Panacibacter microcysteis: one gene and its partner. Each later gene encodes a partner of the first gene's protein in a complex. Links are inferred from orthologs where the notes say so. Each region holds a gene or a part of one and is shown on either strand. Other genes may lie near its edges. The genes, in order: tsaD and tsaE.

The links.
Region 2: the proteins of tsaD (region 1) and tsaE are in contact, whole or in part, in a crystal structure (PDB 6N9A), measured with the Thermotoga maritima proteins. The link is inferred for Panacibacter microcysteis from one-to-one orthologs. Residues at the interface, in WP_004082750.1 of Thermotoga maritima: Cys10, Asp11, Arg49, His50, Leu82, Gly84, Gly135, Gly136, Glu154, Thr155, Leu156, Asp157, Asp158, Ser159, Glu162, Asp165, Lys166, Arg169, Leu170, Tyr175, Lys213, Thr214, Leu217, Tyr218, Gln221, Arg222, Asn324; in WP_004082108.1 of Thermotoga maritima: Leu37, Gly38, Lys46, Lys57, Val59, Lys60, Ser61, Thr63, Phe64, Thr65, Leu66, Met67, Val69, Pro71, Tyr82, Arg83, Leu84, Asp86, Asp88, Phe89, Asp93, Ile128, Asp130, Glu131, Arg134.

The regions. Positions count from the first base shown.
Region 1 is NZ_JADWYR010000003.1:93,276-108,802, forward strand. Bases 7,473-10,314 are described here. They hold tsaD (tRNA (adenosine(37)-N6)-threonylcarbamoyltransferase complex transferase subunit TsaD), read left to right. Parts: upstream 7,473-8,274; coding sequence 8,275-9,354; downstream 9,355-10,314. Other genes in these bases: I5907_RS19825 (cation:proton antiporter domain-containing protein), read left to right, coding at 7,473-7,684; I5907_RS19830 (ApeI family dehydratase), read right to left, coding at 7,702-8,181; I5907_RS19840 (5'-nucleotidase, lipoprotein e(P4) family), read left to right, coding at 9,366-10,172. Also shown: BtrH-related acyltransferase DarH, read left to right, coding at 1-600; I5907_RS19795 (ABC transporter ATP-binding protein), read left to right, coding at 597-1,337; I5907_RS19800 (ABC transporter permease), read left to right, coding at 1,597-2,877; I5907_RS19805 (phosphopantetheine-binding protein), read left to right, coding at 2,878-3,144; I5907_RS19810 (beta-ketoacyl-[acyl-carrier-protein] synthase family protein), read left to right, coding at 3,154-4,341; I5907_RS19815 (beta-ketoacyl synthase chain length factor), read left to right, coding at 4,438-5,472; I5907_RS19820 (hypothetical protein), read left to right, coding at 5,638-6,225; more of I5907_RS19825, read left to right, coding at 6,281-7,472; eat (ethanolamine permease), read left to right, coding at 10,337-11,671; I5907_RS19850 (ethanolamine ammonia-lyase subunit EutB), read left to right, coding at 11,845-13,221; ethanolamine ammonia-lyase subunit EutC, read left to right, coding at 13,218-13,982; I5907_RS19860 (phosphoglycerate kinase), read right to left, coding at 14,267-15,466.
Region 2 is NZ_JADWYR010000001.1:235,161-250,564, reverse strand. The notes cover bases 212-2,930. They hold tsaE (tRNA (adenosine(37)-N6)-threonylcarbamoyltransferase complex ATPase subunit type 1 TsaE), read left to right. Parts: upstream 212-1,211; coding sequence 1,212-1,649; downstream 1,650-2,930. Other genes in these bases: I5907_RS01040 (alanine dehydrogenase), read left to right, coding at 1,764-2,930; I5907_RS01050 (hypothetical protein), read left to right, coding at 879-1,163; I5907_RS01055 (hypothetical protein), read left to right, coding at 212-586. Outside these bases: more of I5907_RS01055, read left to right, coding at 1-211; more of I5907_RS01040, read left to right, coding at 2,931-2,978; I5907_RS01035 (plastocyanin/azurin family copper-binding protein), read left to right, coding at 3,234-4,112; I5907_RS01030 (alpha/beta hydrolase), read left to right, coding at 4,232-5,263; I5907_RS01025 (hypothetical protein), read left to right, coding at 5,616-6,128; I5907_RS01020 (MBL fold metallo-hydrolase), read left to right, coding at 6,140-7,096; I5907_RS01015 (beta strand repeat-containing protein), read right to left, coding at 7,202-12,730; I5907_RS01010 (DMT family transporter), read left to right, coding at 13,214-14,092; I5907_RS01005 (GDSL-type esterase/lipase family protein), read right to left, coding at 14,175-15,404. UniProt on the Escherichia coli protein: Required for the formation of a threonylcarbamoyl group on adenosine at position 37 (t(6)A37) in tRNAs that read codons beginning with adenine.

The DNA of each region.
Region 1 (15,527 bases):
CTTATCAGCGATCCTATTATGGAATACGTTACACAACTCAGCAGTTATGAGCTGGAGCGGGTACGTTTTGCAAAAGGGTTTCTTGCACCAAAGGGCCAGTTGTATTACCCTGAGCGTGCCAAAGAAATAACAGTTGCACAAATACAACAAGCCATAAGAAAAGGTATAAAGCTCAACATAAGAGATATGCTGCACATACCCGGCAGTTTTGCAGGCGTAAGCGGTATTGCTTATACAGGCAGGAAGATTAAGAAATGGCGCGATAAAATGGGCGTACAAAAAGCCGGCAGTTACCTGGCGCAACTGGTACGTATGCAGGAAGAGATCGGTACAGGCGGCGGCGGTTTCCGTTTTTTATACGGTGCCTTTCTGCAGGAAGCCCACCAATATTTTCCATTCGATGAGCTGCTTGATATCTCAAAGCAGTTTACGCAGGCCGGCGACGAGTGGCGCAATGCCGCTGTGCAGGCTTCCGGTATTTACAAAGGCCGTATTACCAGCCAGGCAGATTTTAATATTATGGGTGATTACCTTATCGCCATTTCGGCCATGGAAAAAAAGGCATTCCAGGACCTTGCAAAAATAAAATTCAATGCATGAGTGCTGCAATAGACATCAGTGATGTAAGCTTTGCCTACCCCGGTTACCCGCCAGTTATTGCCAACCTGCATCTTACCATTCAGCAGGGCGAACGCTTTGGTCTGTTTGGCCCAAACGGAGCAGGCAAAACAACCCTCATGCAACTGATGACAGGCCTGTTGGCTTACAAAAAAGGTTCCATTCATTTACTGGGCAATAAAATACAGCGGCAAAACAAAAAAGCCAATAATCTTTTCGGTTTTGTGCCACAGGATTTTTCATTTTATCATGAGCTTAGCCCCAAAGAAAACCTTTCATTCTTTGGCGCATGGGCCGGTTTAACAAAGCCTGAAATACAACGCAGGAGTGCACACCTGTTGCAGGTGCTGGGTTTGGAAGATGTGAGCGATAAACCCGTACAAAAATTTTCCGGCGGTATGAAGAGAAGGGTAAATCTTGCTATTGGCGTTATTCACCAGCCTAAAGTCTTGTTTTTAGACGAGCCAACAGTTGGCGTTGATGTGCAGAGCCGCCATGCCATCATTAATTACCTGAAAGAATTAAACAGGGAAGGCAGTACACTGGTGTACACATCGCACCAGTTAAATGAAGCAGAAGACCTCTGTACCAGGATAGCATTGTTTGATGAAGGCAGGATCATTGCGCACGATACACTACCCAACCTGATGGCAGCACACCAGCAAGACGGGTTGGAAGGCTTGTTCCTTCATCTTACCGGTAAAACATACAGGGATTAATTTTTTAGTAACCGGCATTTGTACTTTGTGGCATCGCCTGTTGTGTCACTCACTTGTACGCTTGGTTCTTTATGCAGCTATGGGCAGCGTTATGCATGCAGCAGGTTGCTGGCAGCAACTCCGCATAGCACCGGTCATGCCTGCACTGCAGTACAAGAGTGCGACGCAAGGGACGATCAGTAAAGCGTTGCTGCCGGGTACATAAACTTACTTTGGCCTGTTACAAAAACATATTCATTTCCAAACACGGTTAACAAGCATGTACAAACTTTTAGCGACCATTAAAAAAGACCTGCTTATTCTTTCGAGGGATAAGGTTGGTTTGCTTGTAATGTTTGCAATGCCCATATTGCTGGCAGTGGTAATAACCAGTGTGCAAAACAGTACGTTTGAACTGGTAAATGACAATAAGATCGGTATGCTGTTATGTAACAGGGACACCGGCGATGCGGGCAGGCAGTTAAGCGCTGCCATACATCGTTTCGGTATGTTTAACATCGACAGTGTTGCGGCCGGTTTAACAGACGAGCAAATAAAAAACACCATGCACGACAAAGATGCATTGGTGGCTATTATTATACCGCCCGGGTTTGATGCAAAGCTTTCGGACAAAGCAGCGTATGTGGCTTCCAAAGCATTGAATGACCTTGGTGTAAGTGAAGACAGTGCCGGCAAAACAACACTGCATGTAACACCCGTTACATTTTACTATCATCCTGTTTTGCAAACAGCTTTCAGGCAGTCTATACAAGGCACTTTGAGGAGCGCATTGCAGATAGTGGAAAATAAAAAGATACTGCAAACCATTTACAGTTCCCTGAATGATGCAGCAGTACCCGATTCGCTGGAAAATGAAATGATCAACAACCGCGTGGAGGTAAATGAAATACCTGTCTCGAGAGATGGCAGCAGGAATATACCCAATGCTTCACAGCACAATATTCCTGCATGGACCATCTTTGCAATGTTCTTTATTGTTATTTCCCTTGGCGGTGCTGTGGTAAGGGAAAAGCAGAATGGCAGTTTTGCCCGGTTAAAAACATTGCCCACGAGTTACCTGGTTTCATTATTATCCAAACAAATAACCTACACTGCTGTAACCATTTTACAGGCCGCTGTTATTTTTTCAATCGGTGTTTGGATATTTCCGCTGCTAGGGTTACCACCACTCAATATTCCTGGAGATGTTTTGGGTTTGTTGCTTGTAACGTTTACCTGTGGCTGGTGCGCCGCGGGGTATGCAATCTGTATTGGAGTATTTGCCGAAACACAGGAGCAGGCCAATGGCTTTGGTGCAGTATCAGTAGTGTTGCTTGCTGCTATTGGCGGCATTATGATACCTTCTTTTGTAATGCCCGCTTCGTTTAAAATACTCATGAACATTTCCCCGCTGCACTGGTGTATAGAAGCTTACTACGGCTTGTTCCTGGAGGGCGGAAAATTAAGTGACATTATAACGAATATTTTATCTTTATTTGCCATAACGGTCTTTATACAGTTGCTGACTGTGTGGGGCCTGAAGCGAAAAAATCTTATCTAAATGACAATGGAAACAGGTGTTTTGAAAGAGCAGCTAAAACAACAGATCGTTCAGTTTTTGAATCTCAGCGTTACCCCGGCAGATATCAAAGATGATGAGCCGCTCTTTGGTGAAGGGTTAGGACTTGATTCTATTGATTCCATTGAATTGATTGTTTTGCTTTCCCGTGAATATGGTATTGAAATAAAAGACCCCAAAGAAGGGCGCAAAATATTAACCGATATCAATACCATGGTTGACTATATCGAAAAACACAGAACAAAATAACTTTCTCATTTGAGCCGCATTGTTGTTACCGGAATAGGCGTTATAAGTGCTGTTGGCAATACTGTTGACGCAAACAGGACGGCACTTGTAAATGGTCAGTGTGGTATAACTCCGCTCCGGAATATTGACACACGGTTTGCCGGTCTTATGCCATTTGGCGAAATAAAAACAACAACTGGTACACTAAAAGAACAGCTTCATGCAAGTGAACCTGGTGTTACACGAACCATGTTACTATCATTGCATGCGTTTAACGAAGCAGTAGCAGACAGCGGTTTGCCTGCATCGGACATCAGTTCTTTGAATACTGCTTTTATCAGTGGCAATACTGTTGGCGGCATGTGCCTTACAGATGAATTGTATGCCGATACCCGAAGCACAGCAAATGGTACTGAATACATGACCTCTTACGATGCTGCTTCTGTTGGCATCTATGTGCAGGACAGGTACAGGATGAATGGCATCACAGATACATTCAATACCGCATGTTCGTCATCTGCCAACGCAATCATGTACGGCGCCAAACTTATACAGCACGGTTTTGCAAAGAGAGCAATTGTTGGCGGTGCAGACACCCTGGCAAAATTTACCATCAACGGGTTTAATGCACTGCGCATATTAAGCGACGACATTTGCAGGCCATTCGACAAAGACCGCAAGGGACTTAACCTGGGCGAAGGATCAGCTTATATTGTGCTGGAGAAAGAAGCAGATGCCGCGGGTAAAACTATTTACGCGGTGTTGCAAGGCTATGGCAATGCAAATGATGCATATCACCCTTCGTCCTTATCTGCTGAGGGCGATGGCCCCGTGGCTGCCATGTATGCAGCCTTGTCAAAAGCAAATCTTTCCCCGGGCGATATTGATTTTATTAATGCACACGGCACTGCTACCGAAAACAATGATGAGGTGGAAAGTGTGGCAATGAAAAAAGTATTTGGCCACGTACCCGCATTTGCTTCTACCAAAGGCTATACGGGCCATACGCTCGGTGCTGCCGGTGCCATAGAGGCTGTGTATAGTATTTTATCACTGCACAACCAGGAGCTTTACCCTGCATTGCATTTTAGAGAAGCGATTGCTGCAACAGGTTTAATACCGGTGCAGTATTATCAAAAAAAGCATTTGCAACATGTAATGAGTAATTCTTTTGGTTTTGGTGGTAATTGTACATCACTCATTTTTTCGAAGTATTAGTTAAGATACCGGCAGCGGTTTTTCATGGCATCGCCTGTTGCGTCGCAATCCGTTCATCTGTAGCATATATGGCATCAATGCGCAAATAATCACACCATGCTTTATATACACCAGTCATCCTGTATATCTCCGCAGCAAACATTTGGCAATGTTGATATAGAGCATCTGTATACTACCGGCGATAACAAACTGAAGGTAATAGAACCCGCTTACAAAAACATTCCGCCCGGGGTACTGCGCCGCATGAGCCGGAATGTAAAAATCGGTATAGCGGCAGCTTTGCCATTACTGGAGCATACATTTGTTGATGGCATTATTATAGGAACCGCCAATGGCGGTATGGAAGAAAGTGTAAGATTTCTTAACCAGATGGTAGAATACCAGGAAGGCTTGCTTACACCCGGAGATTTTGTGCAAAGCACCGCCAATGCAGTGGCATCGCAGATCAGTTTAATGACCAGCAATAAAAGCTATAACAGCACGCATGTACATCGCGGGTTTTCTTTTGAAAATGCTTTGCTGGATGCTGCCATGCTTGTAAAAGAAAATCCCGGCAAAAATTTCATGGTAGGTGGTGTAGATGTTATATCACCATACAACTACAATGTTGATGTACTGGCAGGTTGTTTCAGGAAAGAAAATATCTCCAGCGATGCACTATACGATGGCAGCGAAACCGGTACGATTGCCGGAGAAGGTGCAGCTATGTTCGTGGTAAACGATAATGCAAACAACGCGGCAGTAAGAATTGCCGCCTTTGATTTTTTTCATACCGGCAACACTGGAATACTTGAAGAGCGGCTGTATAATTTTTTGCAGGCGCACAATGTGGATATTCGATCAACGCTTTTACTCAGCGGTGATGAAGGTGATGAACGTACGGCACTGCTTTATAACAAAGCTGTCGCCGTCTGCAACGCGCCTGTAGTAGCACGTTTCAAACATATGACGGGCGATTATGCAACGGCATCGGCCGTAGCGGTGTGGCTTGCTGCACAAATACTGCAGGCAGAAACTATTCCGCAGCATATGCTGCGGCATGGCGCATGGTGGCACGGTTGTACAAACGTTTTAATCTATAACGCCTACCGGCAGTGGCAGCATAGTATAATACTGGTAAGTAAAATATAATGCTACCTGCATTAAACCGGCTGCTGTACGCTGAAGAAGATGGCACATGCAGAATAGAGATTCATTTGTACAAGTGTGCGACGCAACCGGGGCTACATAGCAGCAATGCAGCCGGGCTCCCAAAAAAAGCAGCCTTTAATTTAAACCAAGAATAAACAATCAATCATGAAAATTTTATCAGCGCTGGCAGGTATCAGCTTAATGATAGCTACTGCCGGCAGCGCAACTGCGCAAAGACTAAAACTTATTGAGGGCAGTTTAGATGCCATTCAATCTGAAACGAGTTTAAATTTTGATTTTTCTTACGACAATATGAGTGTGGGAAAATTTGATAAAGAAGCAGACTATGTGGCTAAGAAAACAGCAGAGTACAACAACAAAGAAGATGGCAGGGGAGACCGCTGGGCAAAAGCATGGGTAGATGACCGCAAAGATAAATTTGAACCGAAATTTATTGAACTGTTTACCGAGTACAGTGAAAAATCACAAAGCAGGAATGCAAAGTATACACTGATCTTTAAAACAACGTTTACTGAGCCTGGCTTTAACGTAGGCGTAATGCGTAAAAATGCAGTCATAGATGGCGAAGTATGGATCGTTGAAACTGCAAACCCATCCAACATTATAGCAAAAATATCTGTTGAAAAAGCTTTGGGAAGAACATTTGGTGGTTACGATTTTGATACCGGTGGCCGTATTATGGAAGCCTATGCAGATGCAGGAAAAGCGCTTGGTAAGTTTGTAAAAAAATAAACAACACTTTCTAAAACAGGTTGCAAAAGCAACCTGTTTTTTTATCTTCATAGCCATGAAAAAAAATGCTGTATTGTTTTTTTATGTTGGTATGCTACTCGTTTTTGCACTGGCTGCATATTATATTATACAGCATGGCCGCCTGCTGGAAGCAGGGAATAAAAACACGAATGTAACAGTTGCTGGTACCTATGCAGCATTTAGAGACTCATTCATCAACAGTGCCGGCCTTGCCTTGCCGGTGCTGTTGTTACAAATTATCGTGATTGTAACGGCAGTGAGAATTTTTGGCTGGCTCTTCAGCAAAATTGGTCAGCCCGCGGTAGTAGGAGAAATTGTAGCCGGCGTGGTACTCGGTCCATCAGTACTCGGTGCATGTATGCCCGATGTTTCACAATTTGTTTTTCCGGCTTCATCAATGGGTAATCTGCAGTTCATCAGCCAGGTTGGTTTGATCCTGTTCATGTTTGTAATAGGCCTCGAGCTGGATATCAGCATCATCCGCAGGCAGGCCAGGTCTGCCATCGTTATCAGCCATGCAAGTATTATTATACCATATGCACTGGGTATGTGCCTGGCATTGTTCATGTATAAGGCTTATTCACCAGCAGGCATTTCATTTTTATCTTTTGCATTGTTTATGGGCATTGCCATGAGTATAACCGCATTCCCGGTGCTGGCAAGAATTATCAAAGAACGCAATCTTAGCAAAACAGACCTTGGTGTAATGGCCATTACATGCGCCGCTTCAGACGATGTAACAGCGTGGTGCATTCTGGCAGCACTAATTGCTATAGTAAAGGCAGATAATTCGGTAAACATTTTGTTTACAATCGGGCTTGTGGCTGCCTATATCGTTTTGATGGTAGCGGTGGTAAGACCGCTGCTAAAAAAACTCGGCAGTTTGTATATAAAGAGAGAAGTTATCAACAGGTCGATGATGGCCATCGTTTTCATGGTTATGTTGCTCTCTGCTTACCTCACAGAACTTATAGGTGTACATGCACTGTTTGGTGCTTTTGTGGCAGGGGTCATTATGCCCGCAGAAATAAACTTCAGGCAAACCATTATTGATAAAATAGAAGATGTAAGCCTTGTGCTGCTGCTGCCACTGTTTTTTGTGTTTACCGGTTTGCGTACACAGGTTGGGTTGCTAAACGACGGTGATCTCTGGATCACTTTTATGTGGATTGTACTGGTAGCGGTAGCAGGTAAATTTGGCGGCAGCATGGTTGCAGCCCGGGTTACAGGACAAACATGGAAAAACAGTTTGTCAATCGGCGCACTGATGAACACACGCGGTTTAATGGAACTTGTTGTGCTGAATATTGGTTACGATCTTGGTATCCTGTCCCCGCAGGTTTTTGCTATGATGGTATTGATGGCACTGATCACTACGTTCATGACCAACCCTGCACTCAACCTCATCAACTATTTAATGCCTGAAAAAAACCGGTAGCGTGGTAAAAGTCATTTCTACAAAACAGTAAACTGTGCCTTCATTTTAAAACACGTAGCCGCAGTATTTGTAATGGTTGCGTTTACATCAACCATATTTTCGGCCACTTTGTATTTTACTTCTATTGTGGCAATATTGTTCTCCGCCGGGTTAATAACAGAGAGAAATTTTAGCTGGTCCGCCTTTGCCAGCAGCAATTTTTTGTCAACCGCTTTTTCAGTCAGTTCTTTTACCATCTGGGTCATGCAAACACCGGGTACCACAGGCGTTCCGGGAAAGTGCCCGTTGAACACTTCATGCAACTTGTTGATTGCAACCGTAGCTTTTACAGTTTCTGATTCGTTACTAAACGCTTCAATGGTATAGAAATTTTTTTCGATAAGCATGGTAAAAACATTTATGAGCCCGGCATTGGTAGTGGTGGCATCGCTTGTTGCGTCGCACGCTTCAACTGCAGCAAATTTGCCGGGCAAACCCGAAGATCGAAGCGAAGCCATGTGTTACCACGGCGGCAAATTAGTCATTTAGTAACTATAATACAAAGTGTATTACTACAACTACTTAATATTATTTTTGTTGCTGTGAACAGCATGAACGAACAGCAGGCTACTGCAAAAAAAACGGTGAAGGATATACGCATACTGGCAATCGAATCTTCGTGCGATGAAACGTCTGCCGCTGTATGTATCAATGGTAAAATATTGTCCAATTTTATCGCTAATCAAACAGTACATGAGAAATATGGCGGTGTAGTGCCCGAGCTTGCCAGCCGTGCACATATGCAAAACATTGTACCGGTAGCAGATGCCGCAATAAAGGCTGCTGCAGCCAAAATTGCACAGGCACCGGGGGTTGGTCATCCGGCATTCTCCCTGCAGGATATTGATGCGATAGCCTTTACACAGTCGCCCGGGCTTATTGGCAGCCTGTTGGTAGGGGTACAGTTTGCCAAATCACTGGCACTGGCACTGGATAAGCCGCTTATAGCAGTACACCATATGCAGGCGCATGTATTGGCCAATTTAATTGCTGAACCAAAGCCGGACTTCCCGTTTTTATGTTTAACCGTTAGTGGCGGCCATACACAAATTGTGCTGGCAAATTCTCCGTACGATCTTAAAGTTATCGGCGAAACAATTGATGATGCCGCAGGTGAAGCCTTTGATAAGAGCGCCAAACTACTGGGTTTACCTTACCCAGGCGGCCCGCTGGTAGATAAATACGCCAAAGAAGGCAACCCGCTTGCATTTAAATTTGCCGAGCCGCAGATACCCGAACTCAATTTTTCATTCAGTGGTTTAAAAACATCGGTACTGTATTTTTTGCAGGCACGTAAAAAAGAAGATGAACATTTTATCGAAAAGCATATGCCTGATCTGTGTGCTTCTGTTCAGTACACGATCATTAACATATTGCTGAAAAAATTAAAGAAAGCGGTAAAAGAAACAGGTGTAAAAAATGTTTGTATAGCAGGGGGTGTAAGTGCCAACAGCGGTTTGCGTACGGCATTGGCAGAAACGGGTAAAAAACATGGCTGGCAAACATTTATACCTGCATTTGAATATTGTACTGATAATGCTGCGATGATCGCAATAACGGCCTATTACAAGTTTTTAAACAACGACTTCGCGTCGCTTGATGCAAGCCCTGCAGCAAGAGCCGAATGGTAAAACAAACATCTATGAATATCCGGAACTCTGTTTTATTAATATGCATCATCTTTACCGCCTGTGTATCTCAAAAAGCACCATCCACCGCCGCACCGTCAATTCCTGTACAAAGCAACCTCGTTGCCGATGGAAAGCTGTTTACCGCCATGTACCAGCAAAAGGCCGCGGAGTATAAGGCACTTTGTTTCCAGGCTTACAACATAGCGCAACTCCGGCTAGATCAGTTTCTAACAAAGCAGTATACAAAACCATTGGCTATTGTTACAGATATTGATGAAACCGTATTAGACAATAGCCCATATGCAGTAAAGCAGGGCCTGGCGGGTGAAACATTCGATGAAAAGTCATGGAATGAATGGACCTCATTGGCAAACGCAGATACCGTTCCCGGTGCCTGTACTTTTTTCAGGTATGCTGCATCAAAAAAGGTAGAAGTGTTTTATGTAACCAACCGCGCTGAAAGTGACCGGCCACAAACATTGAAAAACCTGCAGCGTTACAACTTTCCCAATGCAGATGATCAACACCTGCTGTTGCTTACCAATACATCCAGCAAAGAGCCCAGAAGGCAAAGCATTTTGCAGACCCATGAAATAGTTATGCTTTGTGGCGACAACCTTGCAGATCTTAGTGTGCTGTATGATGACAAAAAGTTTGACAGCCGGCTGAAAAATACACAAATCCTTGCTGCGGAATTTGGCAACCGGTTTATCGTATTGCCTAACCCTAACTATGGTGACTGGGAAAATGCTTTTTACAACCTTGATAAATCGATGTCAAAAGATTCCATCATCAGGAGCAGGCTGATTGTTTATTGAAATCGCAAACTAATTGCGCAGGTAAACCCTGATCGCAAGAGCTGATGCACGTACCGGAAGTACAAGTGAGTGACACAACAGCAGCTTAATAGTAGTACTGTCGCTCACTCTAAAAAAACTTCTTCAATTTTTTTACAATCTTTTTTATCAGTAGTTTCAAGGCCATGAGCAACCAAACTACTGCACTAAAAAAAGTGCTGAAGCCGGTTCACCTATGGGCTTTGGCAGTAGGGCTTGTTATCTCAGGTGAATATTTTGGCTGGAATTACGGCTGGGGTGTGGCCGGTACCGTTGGCTTTCTCATAGCAACACTCCTGGTAACCGTGCTCTACATCACCTTCATTTTTAGTTTTACTGAATTAACAACTTCCATTCCACATGCCGGGGGTCCTTTTGCGTATGCATACAAAGCTTATGGCCCGCTGGGCGGGCTTATGGCAGGCTATGCAACATTAATTGAGTTTGTTTTTGCTCCACCCGCCATCGCATTTGCACTGGGCAGTTATGTGCATTTTTTACATAGCGAAATTCCTGTAACGTTTACGGCTGTGAGCTGCTATGTAATATTTACCTTCATCAACCTTTTTGGCATTAAAGAATCTGCTGTTTTCAATCTTATAGTTACCATACTCGCGGTGGTTGAATTACTCATTTTTATGGGCATTGTTGCCCCGCATTTCAGTGCTGATAATTTTATGCGCAACAATATGCCTTTTGGTGTTACAGGCATTTTTGCCGCTTTGCCTTTTGCTGTGTGGTTCTACCTCGGTATCGAAGGCGTGGCAATGGTTGCAGAAGAAGTAAAAGAACCACATCGCAATATTCCCAAAGGTTATATATTGGGTATAGCAACACTGGTTATCCTGGCTTTGGGGGTCATGATTTTTTCCGGCGGTGTTGGCGATTGGCAGCAGCTAAGCACCATCGATTACCCCCTGCCCGAATCAATCAGTATTGTACTGGGCAAAACAAATAGCTGGACAAAAATCTTTGCCGGCATTGGTTTATTCGGGCTCATCGCATCTTTTCACGGGTTGATCATTGGTTACTCAAGACAGATTTTTGCGTTATCGAGAAGCGGTTTTTTGCCCGCAGTACTAAGTGCGGTAAACAAAAAATACCGAACACCGCACTGGGCCTTAATTGCAGGAGGAGTGGTAGGGCTTATATCAATTTATACAGGTGCAACAAACCAGGTCATCATCATATCAGCCCTCGGCGCTGTTGTAATGTATTGTATAAGTATGATGAGCTTACTTAAACTTAAAAAACAGGGTGGCATACAAGGTACTTTCAAAACACCATTCTATCCCTGGTTTCCGGTCATTGCCTTGTTGCTTTCAGTCGTTTGCCTTGTCGCCATCATCTGGTACAATCCATTGTTAAGCATAATATTTTTTGCAGGGTTAATTATAGCGTTGTTCATTTTTATAGCGTTGAAAAAGCACAGGCAGCCAATAAACGATGAGTTACTCGCAGTGGTTGAAGAAACGGGTTAGTTTTTTCATGATCCCGGCACCTGTACGTTGTGGCATCGCCTGTTGCGTCGCACTCTTGTACGTCATAACAGTTGGGCAACAACGATACTGCGTTTGCAACAATCGTGTAATACCGCCGTTGTGCAACAGGCAGTAATGAGATAGTGCCCCTGCAACATAAGTTTGTATATACTATGGCATATAAATACACGGTAAAAAATCATACCTATCACTTCAATGATTTGAAAACATTGATGGCAAAGGCAACGCCCCTGCGCAGCGGAGATGCGCTGGCCGGTGTAGCTGCCGATACATACGAAGAACGTGTGGCTGCACAGATGTGCCTTGCAGATGTTTCGCTGACTACATTTTTAAACGAGGCTGTTATTCCCTACGAGGCTGATGAAATAACAAGGCTCATTATAGATACGCATGACCGCAGCGCCTTTAACACCATTGCTTCGTTTACCGTGGGTGCTTTGCGCGACTGGCTGCTGAGTGATGCTGCAGATACCCGGTTGTTACAACAATTACAGTATGCCTTTACGCCTGAGATGATTGCCGCAGTAAGTAAAATCATGCGCAACCAGGATCTGATACTCGCAGCCCAAAAATGCGAGGTTGTCACGCGTTTCAGAAATACAATTGGTCTCAGGGGCAGGTTTTCAGCCAGGTTGCAGCCCAACCATCCTACAGATGATGCAAAAGGTATAGCTGCCAGTATTATAGATGGTTTGTTGTATGCAAGCGGCGATGCCGTGATTGGTATTAACCCGGCTACAGATAGTCCCGCACATGTGCACAGGCTTTTGCATATGCTCGATGAATTGATAAACCGTTTTTCCATACCCACGCAGTCATGTGTACTGTGCCATATTACAACAACAATAGAACTAATAGCACAGGGTGCACCGGTAGATCTTGCGTTCCAGTCAGTTGGCGGCACAGAAAAGACAAACAGCAGCTTTGGTATAAATCTTTCGCTGCTGCAGGAGGCATACGATGCAACACTCTCACTCCACAGGGGCGTTACCGGCAATAATGTTATGTATTTTGAAACCGGGCAGGGGTCATCATTGTCCGCCAACGCACATGAAGGTGTCGACCAGCAAACCTGCGAGGCGAGAAGCTATGCAGTGGCGCGGCATTTTAAACCACATATTGTCAATTCAGTGGTAGGTTTTATAGGACCCGAATATTTGTACGATGGTAAACAGATTATGCGTGCCGCATTGGAAGATCACTTCTGCGCAAAGATGCTGGGCGTACCAATGGGTATGGATGTGTGCTACACCAATCACGCAGAAGCAGACCAGGACGATATGGACAACCTGCTGCTGCTGCTGGGTGTAGCAGGATGTAATTTTATTATTGGTGTACCAGGTGCAGACGATATTATGCTTAATTACCAGTCAGCTTCATTTCATGATGCCTTATATGTAAGAAAAGCATTGCAACTTAAACCTGCACCTGAGTTTGAACGATGGCTTATGCAGCATGAAATTATAGATGCGGAAGGAAATCCTTTACCGGTTAAGCACACACACAAACTTTTGCAACACGTATTTTGACAGAACCGCAACAACATATAACACAAAGAGACGAATGGGGTGCACTGCGCAGTTTCACCGCTGCAAGGATAGCGTTGGGCCGCACCGGTGTGTCGTTACCCGTTGGCCAGGCACTGGATTTTAAAATGGCACATGCCCACGCACGGGATGCTGTATTCTCTTATCTCGAAAAAGAAAGAATATTTACCGCGTTGCAAATGTTCCAGTTACCGGTTTTTTTTATACACAGCAAAGCTTCAGACCGGCAGTCATTCCTGCAGCGGCCGGATTTAGGCAGAAGACTTGATGAAGATGCTGTGGTGAAACTGAAGAACTTCAAAAGCAAAGGCTATGACGTGTGCATTACCATTGCAGATGGTTTGTCTTCAACAGCTGTAAACCTGCATGCAGTAAACGTTTTAGCGCTGCTTATGCCCATGCTGGAAAAGGCGCAGATAACTGTCGCGCCTTTTTGTATTGCAGAGCAGGGACGTGTTGCAATAAGCGATGAAACAGGCAATTTATTACGGGCAAAGTTGTCTTTGATCCTGATAGGAGAGAGACCGGGCTTAACTGCAGCAGACAGCATGGGCGCATATTTAACCTATTGCCCGGTAGCAGGGTTAACAGATGAAGCACGCAATTGCATTTCCAATATAAGGCCCGATGGACTGGGTTATCAGGCAGCCGCAGAAAAAATGTTTTACCTGGTCAGAGAGTCATTACGCTTACAGATCAGCGGTGTCCGGTTAAAAGATAATGCCGGTCTTCTGGACCTTTGAGCACAAAAAAAAGTGACCTTACGGGGCCACTTTGTTCTTTTTGTTCCATAGGTTGCTTGTTCCAATATCCAAATCCAAAAGTAGTCTGCTAAATTTTTGAATCTTTCGGTGTTTTCTTAACTGATGTAAAGATACTTTTCACCAAAAGTTTATGCAACCCATATGTGTTTAAATCGTAATAAATCACGAACGGATTGCGATTATAACGCCATGAATTGCCAGCAAAAAATAAGCCAACGTGCTTTTATTTGCATGTTGGCTTTAAAAAAATCTATGAGGAACCGTTAAGCGTTAACAGCGGCTATACCCGGTAATTCCTTGCCCTCAAAATATTCGAGCATGGCACCACCACCTGTGCTTACATAACTTACTTTATCGGTATATCCAAACTGGTTAACAGCAGCTACACTATCTCCGCCGCCTACCAGGGAGAATGCACCATTTTCGGTAGATTCAGCAACTGCGTCAGCAATTGCTTTTGTACCTGACTGGAATTTTTCCATTTCAAAAACACCCATCGGCCCGTTCCACAAAATGGTTTTTGATTTACGGATCACTTCTGCAAATACACCCTGCGCTTTAGGACCAATATCCAGGCCCATCCAGCCATCCGGGATGGCGTCGCTTACAGAAACTTTAGTGTTTGCTTCTTTATCAAATTTGTCTGCAATTACGGAATCTTCCGGCAAATGAATACTTACACCCTTTGCCGTTGCTTTTTCCAACAGATCTTTGGCGGTATCCAGTCTGTCATCTTCACAAAGCGAGTTGCCTATTTTACCGCCACGGGCTTTCATAAATGTATAAGCCATTCCGCCGCCGATGATAATATCGGTGGCCCTTTCAAGCAGGTTTTCGATAATGAGTATTTTGTCAGAAACCTTTGCTCCACCAATAATGGCCACAAATGGTTTTTCTGACTGGTGCAATACTTTTTCTGCACTTTTAACCTCGCCTTCCATCACTAGGCCGAACATTTTTTTCTCCCCGGGGAAAAATTTTGCAATGACCGCAGTGGAGGCATGGGCGCGGTGTGCTGTACCAAATGCATCATTGATGTAAACATCCCCCAACTTCGATAGCTTTTCTGCAAAAGCTTCATCACCTTTTTCTTCCTGTTTGTAGAACCGCAGATTTTCCAGCAATAACACCTGTCCGGGTTGTAATGCTGCGGCTTTTTCGGTAGCCTGTGCACCAATGCAATCATCTGCAAACTCAATAGTTACACCATCCAACAATTCCCCGAGGTGAGATACTATGTGCTTTAGTGAGTATTTATCTTCTGGGCCTTCTTTTGGACGGCCGAGGTGGCTCATTAATATTACGCTGCCACCATCTGCAAGAATCTTTTTGATGGTAGGCACAGCGGCACGCATACGGGTGTCGTCTGTAATAGCAAAGGTTTGTTTATCTAAAGGCACATTGAAATCTACACGGATCAATGCTTTTTCATCTGCAAAGTTGTGATCGGAGAATTTGCTCATGAGTTTATCGTTTTACGATTATAAATTAGTTAGGTAAATGAACCTGTACTTCATCCATTGG
Region 2 (15,404 bases), on another replicon or contig:
CTACCCGCAGGTATATGATTCTGCCACTTATAACAGGCAGACAGAATGGAGTGGTCAATGCATCAGCGTTGCACGTATAGCGCTAAACGATCTTGATAACCCGCAGGGAAAAGCGCAGCGCTGGGATGGCACAAACTTTAATGCGCCGTGGAACGGCGCCGGTAAACCCGTTGCAGCGTTGCAAATACCGATGGATAAGGGTGGCAGTGCGGCTTCTTCACCGGAGGGCGGTTTTCATTGGGGGCCTTCCGTAAGCTGGAACAATTACCTGGAATGTTGGGTGATGCTTATGGGGCATGTAACCGGGCCAAGCTGGGCAGGCAGCAGTATTTACATCTCTTTCAACAAAAACAAAGACTTTAGTGCGGGTAATAATGCGCAACAATGGACAACACCAAAGTTGCTGCTTGACAGGCCGGGTTATTTTCTCTGGTATCCTTCACTGCAGCCGCTCGATTCAGAAGAAGATATAAAAAATCATCATACCTGTATGAACCTGGGCAGGAAAGCCAGGTTATATGTAAAATATATAAAACCTGATAAAAGTATTTATGCTTCTGCACATATTATTGAGTTTAATAAATAGGTGTAACAGCAACAAATAAGCAGGTATGGTGGAAAAATAGTTGGGAAATCTGTGGTAAAGGAAAAAATGGTGTTTTTCACAGATTCACAACGGTTGATCTACAAAATATAAATCGTGTTTGGGTGGTTGAAAAAAGGACAATGCAATACTACGCCGCGCATTCCTTTCAAAAAATGTGATTTTTCACATATTCCGATGTGATTTTTCACACCGCGCAATGTGATTTTTCACCGCAGTTGTAATTGAATGGTGCAAAAGTGTTATAGCCTAATTTTGGCAAAAACACTACTTTATGGATTTCGACGCATTTGTGCACAGTGTAAAAGACAAGCAACTACCTGCTGGTCTTTCAGTCTGCTTAAACTCGTTGTGGTATGATGCTGCTGGAGACTGGGCTACAGCGCACAGCCTTGTTGACAGCCTTACCGACAGCAAGGCCTGCCTGGTGCATGCATATTTGCACAGGAAAGAAGGAGACACGTGGAATGCTGACTACTGGTACCGCAGGGCAAACAGTAAGAGGCCAGCTACTTCATTAGAAGAGGAATGGCGAACTATTGTACAGGCGCTACTCTAGTATTATACATAACCGTAATAAATGCTTTGAGAATTTTATTTATTTGTAATGACAGTAAATTTTAGCAGGGAAAACATCTTACAGGTTGCCGGGGATATGTGGCAAAACCATCAGCAACACAAAGTATGGGCGTTTTTTGGAGAGATGGGTGCAGGCAAAACAACTTTTATACATGCGCTCTGTGACGTTTTGCAGGTGAAAGATGCAGTGAGCAGCCCCACATTTGCTATTGTTAATGAGTATAAAAGCGGGATGGCAGGTTCCATTTATCACATGGACTGGTACCGGCTGAAAGATGAAGAAGAGGCGATACAGGCAGGTATTGAAGATTGCCTTTTGAGCGGCCATTTGTGCCTGGTGGAATGGCCCGGTAAGGCACCCGGACTGTTGCCCGATGATACACTGCGTATCTACCTTTCGCTGGTAGATGAAAATACAAGAAGCATGTACACGGACACCGGAGATGCCCAAAGTTCCGAACGATAAAGTGCTTGCGACGCAACAGGCGATGCCACAGTGTTCTGCTGCTGGTACGATAAAATCTTTCTGTGAATAATTTTGTTTTAATTTTACTTAAACGGTAAATATCAAACCATTTCAATGGCTACATCAAAACCTATTGTAAGTACATCTTTCAGCTACGAGACGTTAGAAGAAACATTAGACATAAAATCAAAGCGTGCAAGCCTGCATATTGGTTTGCCGAAAGAAACGGCTTTCCAGGAAAACCGTGTGGCGCTTATACCTGATGCCGTGGGTGTACTGGTTGATAACGGACATGAAGTAATTGTGGAAACAAAAGCCGGTGAGGGAAGTAAATATACTGACAAGGATTTTAGTGATGCCGGTGCAAGAATTGCTTACGAAAAAGAAGAAGTTTATAAAGCGCCGATACTGATAAAAAGTGCGCCTGTTATAGAGCAGGATCTTCCGCACCTGCAGATGAACCAGACGATCATTTCTCCTATTCATCTTTCTGTTTTGAAGAAAACCATCATTGAACAAATGATGGCGAAGCGCATTACAGCTTTTGGATTTGAAAACCTGAAAGACGACAGCGGTACATACCCGATTGTGCGCAGTATGAGCGAGATTGCCGGCAGTGCCGTAATGCTGATTGCCGGCCAGTACCTGGGCAGCCCTAACAATGGTAAAGGTGTTTTGCTGGGTGGCATAAGTGGTATTCCGCCTACAAAAGTGATCATTATCGGCGCGGGGGTGGTTGGTGAGTTTGCCACCAGAACTGCACTAGCCATGGGTGCATCAGTAAAAGTGTTTGATAACAACGTTTACCGTTTAAAGCGCCTGCAGAATAACCTTGGTGTACGGGTATGGACCAGTGTACTGGAGCCACGTATACTTGCCAAACAATTAAAAACCTGCGAGGTTGCTGTAGGCGCACTGAGTAACGAAAATGGCCGCAGCCCGATTGTTGTAACAGAAGAAATGGTAATGGCTATGCGGCCTGGCAGCATCATTATTGATGTGAGCATAGACCGTGGTGGTTGTTTTGAAACCAGCGAGATAACAACACATCAGCACCCTACATTTGAAAAGCACGGAGTTATTCATTACTGTGTGCCCAATATACCGAGTGGTTTTGCAAGAACCGCCAGCCATGCAATCAGCAATGTATTGATGCCGCTTTTACTGGATGCCAGTGATGAAGGCGGTTTGGACGCTATGATATGGCACAACTTTAACCTGCGGCATGGCGTGTACATGTACAAGGGCCATCTTACCAATTTTTACATCAGTCAGCGTTTCGATTTAAAGTTTACCGATCTTAACCTGCTTATTGCAAGCAGGCGATAACATGTTTCAACTGTAATGATGTTGTGCTGGCATTTAGCCGGCCCGAATTAACTGCCCGTTTTTGCCCTTATAAATTTTATGCGGGTTCAGCACCTTATTTTGCCTTTTCAGCAGCCCTTTCTTCCGGCAGCTTTATATACATTATATCTTTTATGTATGTTTCGGTCATATACGTATTGATCAACAACTAACAGCTTATTCAAAGTTTCACTTACCTGTTTTATAATGCCTGTCATAAATCTAAAAAATACAACCATGAAAAAGTTTACGTTTATTGCTGCGCTTTTTATGTGCAGTTTTTCTGCCGCTTTTGCTACGATCATCAAAGTAAATGTTTCCGATTTCCAGTTTCAGCCTAAAACGGTGAATGCAAAAGTGATGGATACGATACAGTTTGTCTGGAAAAATGGTAACCATACCACTACTTCTGTAACTATTCCGGCCGGTGCAGTAGCATGGGACCGCATAATGGATTCTGCGCATAAAAGTTTCAGGTATGTACTGCGGGTGGCCGGTACGTATAAGTATAAATGCACCCCACATGGTGTAATAGGTATGAATGGTACCATTCGGGTAACAGCAGCGCTGAGCGCCGGACTGAGTGATATTACACTTAGTGGTAATGACCTGCAGGCACAGGTAAACTGGAAAACAAAAACAGCAGCAGATATTGCGTATTTTTCTGTAGAGCGCAGTACAGATGGCAACAGCTTCCGGGAAATTAAACGCATTCTGCCATCTGCTGGTAATGCATATAGTTACACAGATAATGATGCAAAAGAAAAATACGTGTATTACCAAGTAAAGATGGTTGATAAAAAAGGCAATGCAGAGTATTCGAACATATTAATGCAAACGCGCAATGTGAATGATGATAAACTGGTAACCAGTCTGAGCCCAAATCCGGTTTCAAAAGAAGGCCACCTGTTACTACAGTTTAGTGCCGGAGCAGAAGGAGCCATGCGTGTAAAGTTATTTACCCAAACCGGTAAACTGGTAAAAGAAGTTTCTATGTATGCCACAAAAGGAATCAACAACGGGCACTTACATATGGGAGGCATGCCTCCGGGTACGTATTATATTGTGTGTACCCTGGGTGCAAAAACAGAGAAACACACCATTATGATGAAATAGAGAACTATAAAAATGAAAAGCTGCCGGCGCAAAAAACCGGCAGCTTTTTTATTGCAATACCATTACGGTGTTGAGAGAAACAGTAAAAAATTTACTTAGATTTATTTCAAAATATTTGTATGCGTTTTCTGAAATGGCTGCTTGTTATAATATTAATATTGGGTATCATCTACCTCTTAGGCCCCAGCCCTGAAACACCGGAATATTCTTTGGCTATGCCTGCGGTACCTGCACAAAGCGCAACACTGGAACATTTTGTACGCAGCAATGAATCCGTGCATAAGCTTAAGCCCGGTAATGAAGCCCGGATCATATGGGCCAATGATTCACTAAAGCAAAAGACACCGTATGCCATTGTTTACCTGCATGGCTTTTCAGCATCGCCTGAAGAGGGCAACCCCATACATACCACCATTGCAAAAGAATATGGCTATAACCTTTACCTGGCAAGGCTTTCAGAGCATGGGCTCGATACGGCAGAACCGATGATCAACCTGACACCGCAATCGTACTGGGAATCTGCCAAACAGGCGCTTGCCATAGGCAGGCAACTTGGTGATAAAGTAATCATTATGGGTACATCTACCGGTGGCACAAATGCCTTGCAGCTTGCTGCTGCTTTTCCAAAAGATATAGATGCGCTCGTACTCATGAGCCCCAACGTGGCCATCTTTAACGACAAGGCATACCTGCTAAACAATCCCTGGGGTTTGCAGATTGCAAAAGCCATTACAGGTGATGATCATGTTACATCTTCCGATGACCGGGATATCTTCAAAGCCTACTGGTACCACCACTATCCTTTGCAGGCAGCGGTACAGTTGCAGGAACTGCTTGAAACGACCATGACCAAAGAAACATTTCAAAAGGTTACGCAGCCATTGCTCCTGCTTTACTACTACAAAGACTCCATACACCAGGATAGTGTGGTAAGTGTAGCTGCCATGCTTAAGATGTTTGACGAAGTGTCTTCTGTAAAAAAGGAGAAAAAAGCATTGCCAAATACCGGCGATCATGTGCTGGGCAGTTATATAAAATCAAAAGACCTGCGCAGTGTGCAACTTGCAATCGACGAATTTATGCAGCATACACTGGGTTTGCAGAAGCAACAGGATATTGTTATAGACAACAGCGTGCAATTGCGGCATTGATTTTTTTGTGAGCCCGGCTATAGTGGCTGTGGCATCGTCCCTTGCGTCGCACTCTTCAACTGTTGAAACTTTTTGAACAAATGCGCAGACCTGGGCATAAGTCCCCAGTTGTCATCTTCGGGTAGGAAAGATCTCCTGTTTTTCTGATACACATCTCTTATGCATGAGCGTTGGTTTGTTGCATGGCGCAGTTTAAACCGCGAACTGCAGCTGCCATAAAAGAGGAACCCTGAACCGAGCGTGGCAACAGGCGATGCCACCTGCGCCGCTGCCGGCTACATGATCCTTCATACTTATTGCTCCTGCCATTTTATTTGGTATTCTCTTTGTTATTTTCGCACAAATAAATTGTATGAAAAAGGTTTTATTGTTTTTGATGGTTGCTACCGTTATGGCATGCAACAACGGCGACCGGCAGACAAGTGCTCATGAAGATTCCACATCGCTGGTAAATGAACCGGCCGGTACATCTGCGGCAAATAACAACAATGCAGACACTTCAACTACGAATAATATTACACTGCCGGGCCAGGTATGTTTTCGCAGTGTTGTACAAAGAGATACCGTCTATATTAAACTAAACATTAAGGATACGCTTGTCTTTGGCGAACTTGAATACAATATGTATGAAAAAGATGATAACAAAGGCAAGTTTAAAGGGTTACTGGTCAATAACATTCTTACAGCTAACTATACATTCAGGTCAGAGGGAACCTTATCTGCAAGACAGGTAATGTTTAAACTCGATGGTGAAACCCTTACAGAAGGTTTTGGAGAGATGGTGGAAAAAGACAACCGTTTTGTGTTTAAAAATCCTTCAGAAGTGCAATTTACACAGGTATATAAAAGAATAGATTGTAAATAACATAATCTAAAATGATGCAAAGATTTTTGTTGTACCTGTTGTGTTGCGTAGCGTGGATATTGAATGCATCTGCGCAGGAGCCGGCATTCCAGGTTATTCCGTTAGGTGTAAAAGGCGGGCTTGATGAAAGTAATTTATCTGCCTATATGGTTGCTGCAGCCGGAACAACGGATTATATAGCTTTTGATGCAGGCACTTTGTATGCAGGCATTCAGCAGTCGGTTAATAACGGCTTATTCCCTGGCAGAAGCGTAACTACTGTGTTGAAGCAAAACATAAAGGGTTACTGTATTTCGCATGCGCACCTCGATCATCTTGCTGGGCTTATTATCAACTCGCCGGATGATACTGCAAAAAATATTTATGGCATGGATTATTGTCTCGATGTTTTAAAGAGCAATTATTTTACCTGGAAAAGCTGGGCAAATTTTACAGACGCCGGGGAAAAGCCTTTACTCAATAAATACCATTATGCATCCCTGCAGGAGGGGAAAGAAACACCACTCGCCGGTACAAATATGTTTGTAACAGCATATTCACTCAGCCATGGTAAACCTTTTGAAAGCACTGCTTTTCTCATCAGGCATGCAGATAATTATTTACTGTACCTGGGAGATACCGGGGCAGATACGATAGAGCATGCGCAAAACCTTTCTGTGTTGTGGAAAACTGTAGCTCCGCTGGTAGCGGCCGGCAAGCTGAAAGGTATTTTCATTGAAGTGTCTTACACAAATGCACAGCCGCTCAATAAATTATTTGGCCACCTTACGCCTGCTCTGCTTACCGCTGAGCTGCATACTTTAGCAGGCTATGCCGGCAGCGTGTATATGAAGCATTTGAATGTTGTTATTACACACATAAAACCTGCAGAAAACGCAGAGGCCATTATACAGAAAGAATTATCAGACGCGAATACAACGGGTGTACAATATTTGTTTCCTGAACAGGGGAGGGTGATGTTTTTTTGATTATAATAAATAAACGTAGAAGAGGTAAATCTTTCTGTTTAGTAGGGGTTAAAAAAAGAGGCTGTCCAAAATTTTCAGACAGCCTCTTTTATCTCTTTTACTAAATTACAGAATTACTAAAGTGCCAGATTGTGTGGTTGTTCGACTTATTACGCTGACAATGTAGGTGCCGGGTAGTAAATTTCCTACATTAATCGTTACGATGTTATTGTCCACATGTTTATATGACTGCATATATAATTGTTTTCCACTAAGCGAAGAAATTTTAATACTACATGTGCCCTTTATGCCCGTTAGCTTAATGGTTGTTACACCAAAGGATACCGGATTTGGAAACAGTGTTAGCTTGCTATTGTTTTGCAGAGATGTTGTCGAATTATCGGCAAAAATTACTTCTGGTACAGATTTGCCCGATGATGAACCTGAAAGTTTATAGACAGCAAAGCCACCGCGTGATTTTCCACTAATAACATTGAAACTTCCACCCGCCAGCACATTTCTCTCCGACTGATAAAGAGATCTGATATAGTTATTGGGCCCAGGATTAAATGGAAGCAATACAGTGCCTGTAGCTGTTCTTGTTGCGGCCATATATTGTCTCGTGTTTCCATTTAAAGTAGTAAAATATCCACCAGCAAAAACGGTGTCAGCAACCGCTGTAATCGCAAGTACACCACTATTTGCATTTGGATTCCACGAGGCAAGGGCATTGTTAGTAATGTTGTATGCTGCAAGATTATTGCGTATAGCAGTGCCATTATTTACAGAACTGAATGAACCTGCTACATACAGATTATTACCGCTTATTTTTAAAGCGTTCACAGTACTGTTTATGTTAGGATTAAAACCTGTCGCAATCCCTGTTGTTTTATTAAGTGATGCAAGTCTGTTGCGTAAAGTAGCGCCATTAACGGAGGTAAAACTGCCGCCAATATAAACACTGCTCGTACTTAAAGCTAAAGCATTTACTGACCCATTTGTATTTGGATTCCATGACTGAAGTGCAGCCGAAGCATTTATTGCAGCGGCATTGTTGCGGGAGGTATTTTTTACGGTTGTAAAGGTTCCGCCAAGATAAAGGATTGAGCTTGCGTTATCATACTCTAAAGCGTATACAGTACCCTGGGAAGCATTGTTTTGTACAACGGGGTCAAAGGCCGTTACTGATCCTGTTGTTGCGTTCACAGCAGAAAGACTTGTTCTCGCTACTCCTGCTATAGTATTGTAGTTACCTCCTACATATACATTGGTTCCATTGCGTAAAATTGCATAAATAGTTCCATTGGGAGAAGGATTCCACGAAGTTACCAGGCCTGTTGCAGAATCTATAGCGGCAAGATTTGTACGTGTAGCACCTTTACAGAAATCAAATTCACCTCCCAAAACAATGTCAGAACCATTTATTGTGAGAGTGCGGACTAAATAATTAGCGTTGGGGTTCCAGTTAACCAGCGTTGCGTTTACTGCATTTACAGCAGCGGCATTGTTTCTTGTTGCACCCTTGGCCTCGTCAAAGTATCCTCCAAGGTACACATTTGTTGAATCTGCGAATACGGTGTACAAGTCCGCATAGCTATAATTCCCAGCTCGTGATAATTGTGGATTCCATGTTTGTAAAGCACCCGTGTTCAATAGAAAGCAAGCGGCACCGGTATGTTGCTGACCATTAACGTTATCAAAAGAACCGACCGCAAAGATTCTATTATGATTTACAGCTATGTCATAAACGGTATAATCGGGCGTTGGATTCCATGAGTTCATCAAACCGGTGGTTTTTGATAAGGCACCAAGGTAATTTCTGGCGTTATATTTTGTAAAAGTAAAATAACCTCCGAGTAGTACATCCTTGTTGTTAAGGGCTATAGTGTACGGGTAATAATTCAGGTTAGGATTCCAGCTTTGAACTGCTGCGTTCAGGTCTGATATTTTTGCAACAAATCCGCGTAATGTAGTATTAGCTTTATCAAAATTTCCGCCGACATATACCATAGAATCGTTTGCGGCTACGGCGTAACAATCAGCGTAACTGCCCTGGCCATTCAAAGATAAATTCGGATTCCACCCGTTAATGGCACCTGTTGAAAGACGATAGGAGCAGACACCATTGCGTGTTACACCGTTAGCGGTATTAAAGGGTCCGGCTACATACAAATTTTTGCTATTCGCAGAAAGATCGTACACATAATAATCTAATATGGGATTCCATGCTGTTGCTATTCCGCTAGAACGTCTAAATAACCCCAGATAACTACGGTTAGCATAATTGCTATAATTAAAATAGCCAACGTAGGTGATGTCTGTGCCGTTTAGATAAATATCGTTTACAGTGCCATCAGGAGATGCATTAGTAGTTGCAATAGCGTTGTTTGTAACGTTTGCAGCGGCGAAGTTGTATCTTGTAAAGGTGCCGGCTTTGTCAAAATCCCCGCCAATATAGATGATCGTAGGTGTAGCCCACAAAGCACGGACTGACACCGAGGTACCCGTTCCGTTTCGTGAAAGGCTGATATTCATTGGGTCTAATACACCAGTAGAACTATTAAAGGCAGCTATCCCGTTTCTTGTAACACCATTAACCGTATTAAAATCGCCACCTATGAAAATTTTTCCTCCTGACGAAGTAATGTCGTAGACAATGTAGTCAATGGAGGGCGTCCAGTTTGTGTAGCTTCCCGTTGAATACCTTAGCATGCCTGCATACGTTTTGCTAACTTCTTTGAAGGCGCTAAAACTTCCGCCAACAAAAATATTAGTAGAAGAAGAGTCAAGTATCATTGAATTGACGGTAGAGTTTGCTGTTGGATTCCAGGATTGAAGAGTACTAGTTGAAATATTTGATGCTGCAACGTAGTTCCGAACAAGGCCACTTACGTTTGTGAAAGCACCACCAAAATATAAGACAGAACCATATTTACCTCCAATTTTAAAAACCGTGTTGTTGACATCTGGATTAAACCCGGTGATGTTGCCGTTGGAAATAACAACGCATCCAATACGATTACGTGTAATGCCACCAAGACTTGTAAATGATCCGCTTACATAGCAATTGGCACCATCCACAAAGAGATCATAAACCGTACTGTTAGCATTTGCCCAATTCAAAGATGCTCCGTTTGTAGTATTGAGTTTTGCTATATAACTTCTTCCAATACCAGCTAATGTAGTAAAACTCCCACCTACAAGAATATTTGCACCAGATAAAGCCAAATCCTGTACTGTGCTGTTTGCATCCGGATTCCATAGTGCGTCCAGTACGCCGGATGCATCAAACTTTGCGAGCCTGTTTCTTGTGGTTGTGCTATTTGCAAGGGTGAAGGTGCCGCCGGCATAGACATTGATTCCATCAAATAATATTTTGTATACGGCGCCATTTAGAGTCGCTGACCAGGTTTTATTACTGCCTGGATTAGCCGTATTCAATGCTCCAATATAACTTTTAGATGTACCATTTACGAAAGTAAAATTGCCGCCTATATATAGCGTTGTGCCCGTTAAAGCTATGCTTTTAACTTCTCCGTTTATTGAAGGTGCCCATGCTGTTATTACTTCAAATGCCGGTGATAACTTGGCAAGATATGCCTGGTTAACGCCACCGATTTGTGTAAATGAACCAGCAACATATAAATTACCACTCGCATCTTTTACAACATCGTTAATTTGTCCATTTGTAGCAGGAAATTTAATATCAGGATTACTATTAATGGTATTCAATTTTGCGCTATAAGGGCTATAATAACCTGTTTGTGAAAAGTTTCCTCCTATTAATATCGTATCATTAAGTATGGAAACTTTATTGACATTTGAGTTAAATCCTGCAAACCCACTTATTACATTTCCGTTAGTTTTTGATAAGGCGGCAAATCTATAAGCGTTTTTTCCTTTTATATTAGTAAATATTCCCCCGGCAAGTATGGACGTGTCTTTCAATGTTAGAGAGTAAACATATGAGTTTGCGGACGGATCCCATGTTTGTACAGCACCTGTTGACGAGTTTAATTTGGCGATATAATTTCTTGATGATCCGTTTACAGTAGTAAATGAACCTCCTATATACAAATTGGTTCCATCTTTTGCAATGGCATAAACAACTCCGTTAAGTACTGTGTTAAAAGCTATATCTATAGTCTTATCAGCTTTTATTTTCGCAAGATAGCTTCTTGTTTGGCCTCCAATTGCAGTAAAACTTCCGCCGATATACCATCCTCCTGAACCATCTCCAATAATACATTTCACTTCGCCATTTGCTGAAGGCATCGATTGATCGGGAATACCCGATCCAACTTTGATGCCTGACAAATAATCTGTACGAAAACCAAGTTTGGAAAAATAACCGCCTACATATAAAGAATCTCCTCTGGCAATAATTTTACTTACTGTACTATTTGCGTTAATTGAACCTTCCAGGATAGCCCCGGTCGTATTATTAACCCTTGTAAGGTAAGGTCGGTTTTTATTTGATATTCCTACTGTGGTAAAAGAACCGCCGATATAAATAGCAGTATCTATTGAAGCAAGTGTGTAGACTGTAGAATTAGGCGCCGGATTCCAGCCAAACAGGGCACCGGTACTCGTATTGACTGCTGCCGCGTTTTCACGGGATGTGCTATTTACGGTAGAGAATGAACCTCCGATGTATAATTTCGTATCTGCGCGAAGCAATGTCCTCACCTCACCATTCGTATTAGCGGTAAAACCAGGAACCACTAATCTGGAAGCATTTATTCGCGCAAGGTTGTTTTTTGCAACGCCGCCTATTTGAGAAAAGCTGCCCCCGATATACCAGCCGCCGGCGCCATCTGGTATTATAACTCTTACTATTCCGTTTGTTGATGGGAAATCTGTATTTGCTATGTCGGAGGTATCAGTTAACGCTGACACATAATTTGTTTGAAGGCCCGTTTGTGTGAACTGGCCTCCAATTAAGAGTGTGTCGCCTTTGCTTTCTATAGCATAAACGGTACTGTTTGGAGTAATAAATCCATTTTTTGCAACGCCTGTCGTTCTATTCAAAACGGCGAAATAAGCTTTGCTTTTTGTGCCGATAGTAGTAAATGAACCCCCTGCATATACATTGTTGACATCGGCGGAAATAGCGTATACATAACTATTTGCTGCCGGATTAAAACTTAAAGTACTGCCATTTGAGGTGTTAACAGCCCCGATGTAAGTTCTAGATACTCCGTTTATCGTTGTGAAAGTGCCCCCCACAAACAACTGAGTGCCATAGCGGAACAAGCTGTAGACTGAACCATTGACTACAACTGTAAAGGCGGGGTCTACGGTTTTATTTGGTAAAATATGCACAAGACTATTTGTATTTATCCCATCGTAACTGTATAAGGTACCCCCAATAAACCAACCGCCAGCTCCATCAGCAACTACGGTCCGCACAGTACCGTTAAATGCCGGGAAATCCATGTCGGGATAATCAGAAGATTTAGTAACAAGAGCCGAAGAGCCTGTCATAAGACCAACATAGTTAAACTGGCCGCCGATATAGTAGGTACCTGAATTTTTATGGACACTATAAACGGTTCCGTTTGTCGAACTCATTTTTTTTTCTATCGTTTGCGAATGAGCATATAAGTTTGCGAACATGGCAAACGCCAACTGCAGGTAAAATCTGGTGTTCATTTTTGTAAATTGAAGTGGAAGGAATGATTAGGTAAACAGATTAATTTTGGTAACTAAATCTACCATTTATTTACCTCAAATGCAAGAGTATTTGTTAGGAAACATACAGAAGACAAAAAATCAGTAGAAATACCTAAAAGCAGGCGAACCAGATTTTTTCAGCATCGGATATAATGTTAATCACAATTTCTAGTAAAGCTTGTGAAATAAAAAAAAGAGCCAGCTCTAGACAGAACCGGCCGTTGCTAACCTATGAAAAACACCAAATTTATTTCGAACTTTATTTTCAGTCTTCACTATTCGCTCATCAACAGTACAAAGTAACGACGTAAATGATCGCTGATAAATAGAATAGAATATTATAATTCTGTAGAATTTTTACTACTTGGGCTTAAGCAATTTTAAGGTGGTATATGCAATCGGCAATGTATCAGTACTGTTACAATTTTATATCGTTCCAATCGTAATGCGTAATTACAGTTTATGAAAGCAAATGGGTTTACATCAGTTGCAGCAGGGTTATTATTTGCCATACTATGGTCATCAGCGTCCGCCGCTACCAAAATCGGGTTAGCATCTGCGCAGCCTTTTGTTATAGCTGTACCACGCTTTTTCATAGCTGCATTAGTTATGCTGCTTATTGCACACGCAATACTTAAAAAGCCGGTGCCTTCAATCGCCGAGCTCAGAAAACTGGCTGTTTACGGGCTGCTGAATGTTACAATCTACCTGGGCCTGTATGTAATAGCCATGCAGCATGTTTCTGCCGGGCTGGGGTCTTTGTTTGTTGGTACAAATCCTGTAATGATCAGCATCATCACGGCTGTGTGGCTAAAACAGCCTGTTACTTTTAAAACAATTGGCAGTCTGTTCCTTTGCTCTGCTGGCATTGTTATAGCGGCCTACCCGCTCTTGCAGGAAAGTTATGCAACACCCGCTGGTTTACTTATACTGCTTATAAGCATGATTTCTTATTCCGCCGGTGCCTTGTATTTTTCCCGCAGCACATGGAACCACCTCCATATACTTACCATCAATGGATGGCAAACCTTATTGGGCGGTATTTTCCTGTTACCCTTCTTATTTACTTCTTACGATCAGTCTGAAAATGTATTTGATTTACGCTGGCTGGGGAGCGTTCTGTGGCTTGCTGTTCCCGTATCCATTTTCGCGGTGCAGTTGTGGCTGTATCTCTTGAGGGCAAACCCTGTAAAAGCCTCTTTCTGGCTCTTTCTTTGCCCCATTTCCGGTTTTTGTATTGCCGCCGTACTTATGGGTGAACCTGTTACAACCTATACTATTATTGGTGTGGTCTTTGTTATTGCCGGACTTTACATGGTACAAAGGCAAAGTAAGGCCTAACCAGACGTTGGCTTCGCTGTAGCCATGCTCTTACAAATTCGGGAACAATTACCAATAGTTTTGTTGCTGGTGCGCACTTTTATCATTTCCTTTTCATCGCTTCTGTTATTGCTTTCTCCGCCAGTGGCTCCATTACTTTGTACCCGGCTAATGTAGGATGTACGCCATCGTAAGTGAGGTCTGCCTTTAAACCATTGCGTTCATCTTTCATAGGCGTAAAATAATCAAGATACACAATGTTGTGTTTTGCGGAATAGTCCTTTAGCATGCCATTCAATTTTACCACCTTGTCTGCCGGTGAAAGCCCCGGCCGCCATGGAAAATCGTATGCAGGAAGTACAGATGATATAATGACTTTTATATTGTTTGCCCTGGCGAGTTCTGCCATGGTAACAATATTGCCGAAAGTTTGTTCCGTCGTTATAGGGCCGGTATTTTGTGCAATGTCGTTAATGCCTGCAAGAATTACTACCACAGCCGGTTTAAGCTCTATAACATCCTGCCGGAAACGTAAGATCATTTGCGGTGTTGTTTGTCCGCTGATGCCACGATCCAGGTAATTTTTTCCAGGCGCAAAAAAAGAGGAGTCAGCATTCTTCCAGCCTTCTGTTATTGAATTACCCATAAAAACAATACGGGGTTTGGAAGATGCCATTTGTGCTACCTTGTCGTTTTCTTCCTTATAGCGTGTAAGGTTTGCCCAGTCGTTGCGCTGCCGCTCTTCGTCCTTTTTACGCATCTCGTCAAGCTGTGCGTCTGTAAAATTCTTCATCCATTCGGGTGGGTTTTGGAGTTTGAGATAGCCGTTTACTTTCAGCCAGTCGCCAAAACGATCTATCCAGGTATCGCTTGGTAAATGCTGCACCCGCATGCCAAAACCATGGTTGCCGGTTGAATACATATGAATTTCTGCGGAATGATTAGCTGCCACCCATTTCTCGTATAAGTTGGTGCTGTGTGGTGCCAGTTTAAGACCATCGTCTGTTGCTGCAACAATAAACATCGGCGGTGCATCCTGCGGTATGGTACCGATCATTTCAGTGGGAAAAAACGGGTACACAGGAGCCACGAAGTCTGGCCTGTTTTCCGGCGTATAATCAAAAGCTGCTGCGGTGGCTACTGTGCCACCGGCAGAGAAACCAGCAATACCGATCTTGCCGGGGTTTATGTTATATTCTTTTGCATGCGCCCGTACATAGGCTATAGCGGCTTTGCCATCGGCTATGCATAGAGGAATAACTGCTTTGTTTTCTTCGTTGAATTCTTTCTTGCCCCATTTCTCGGTCATTTCTTTTACGGGATCAGTAGTAAC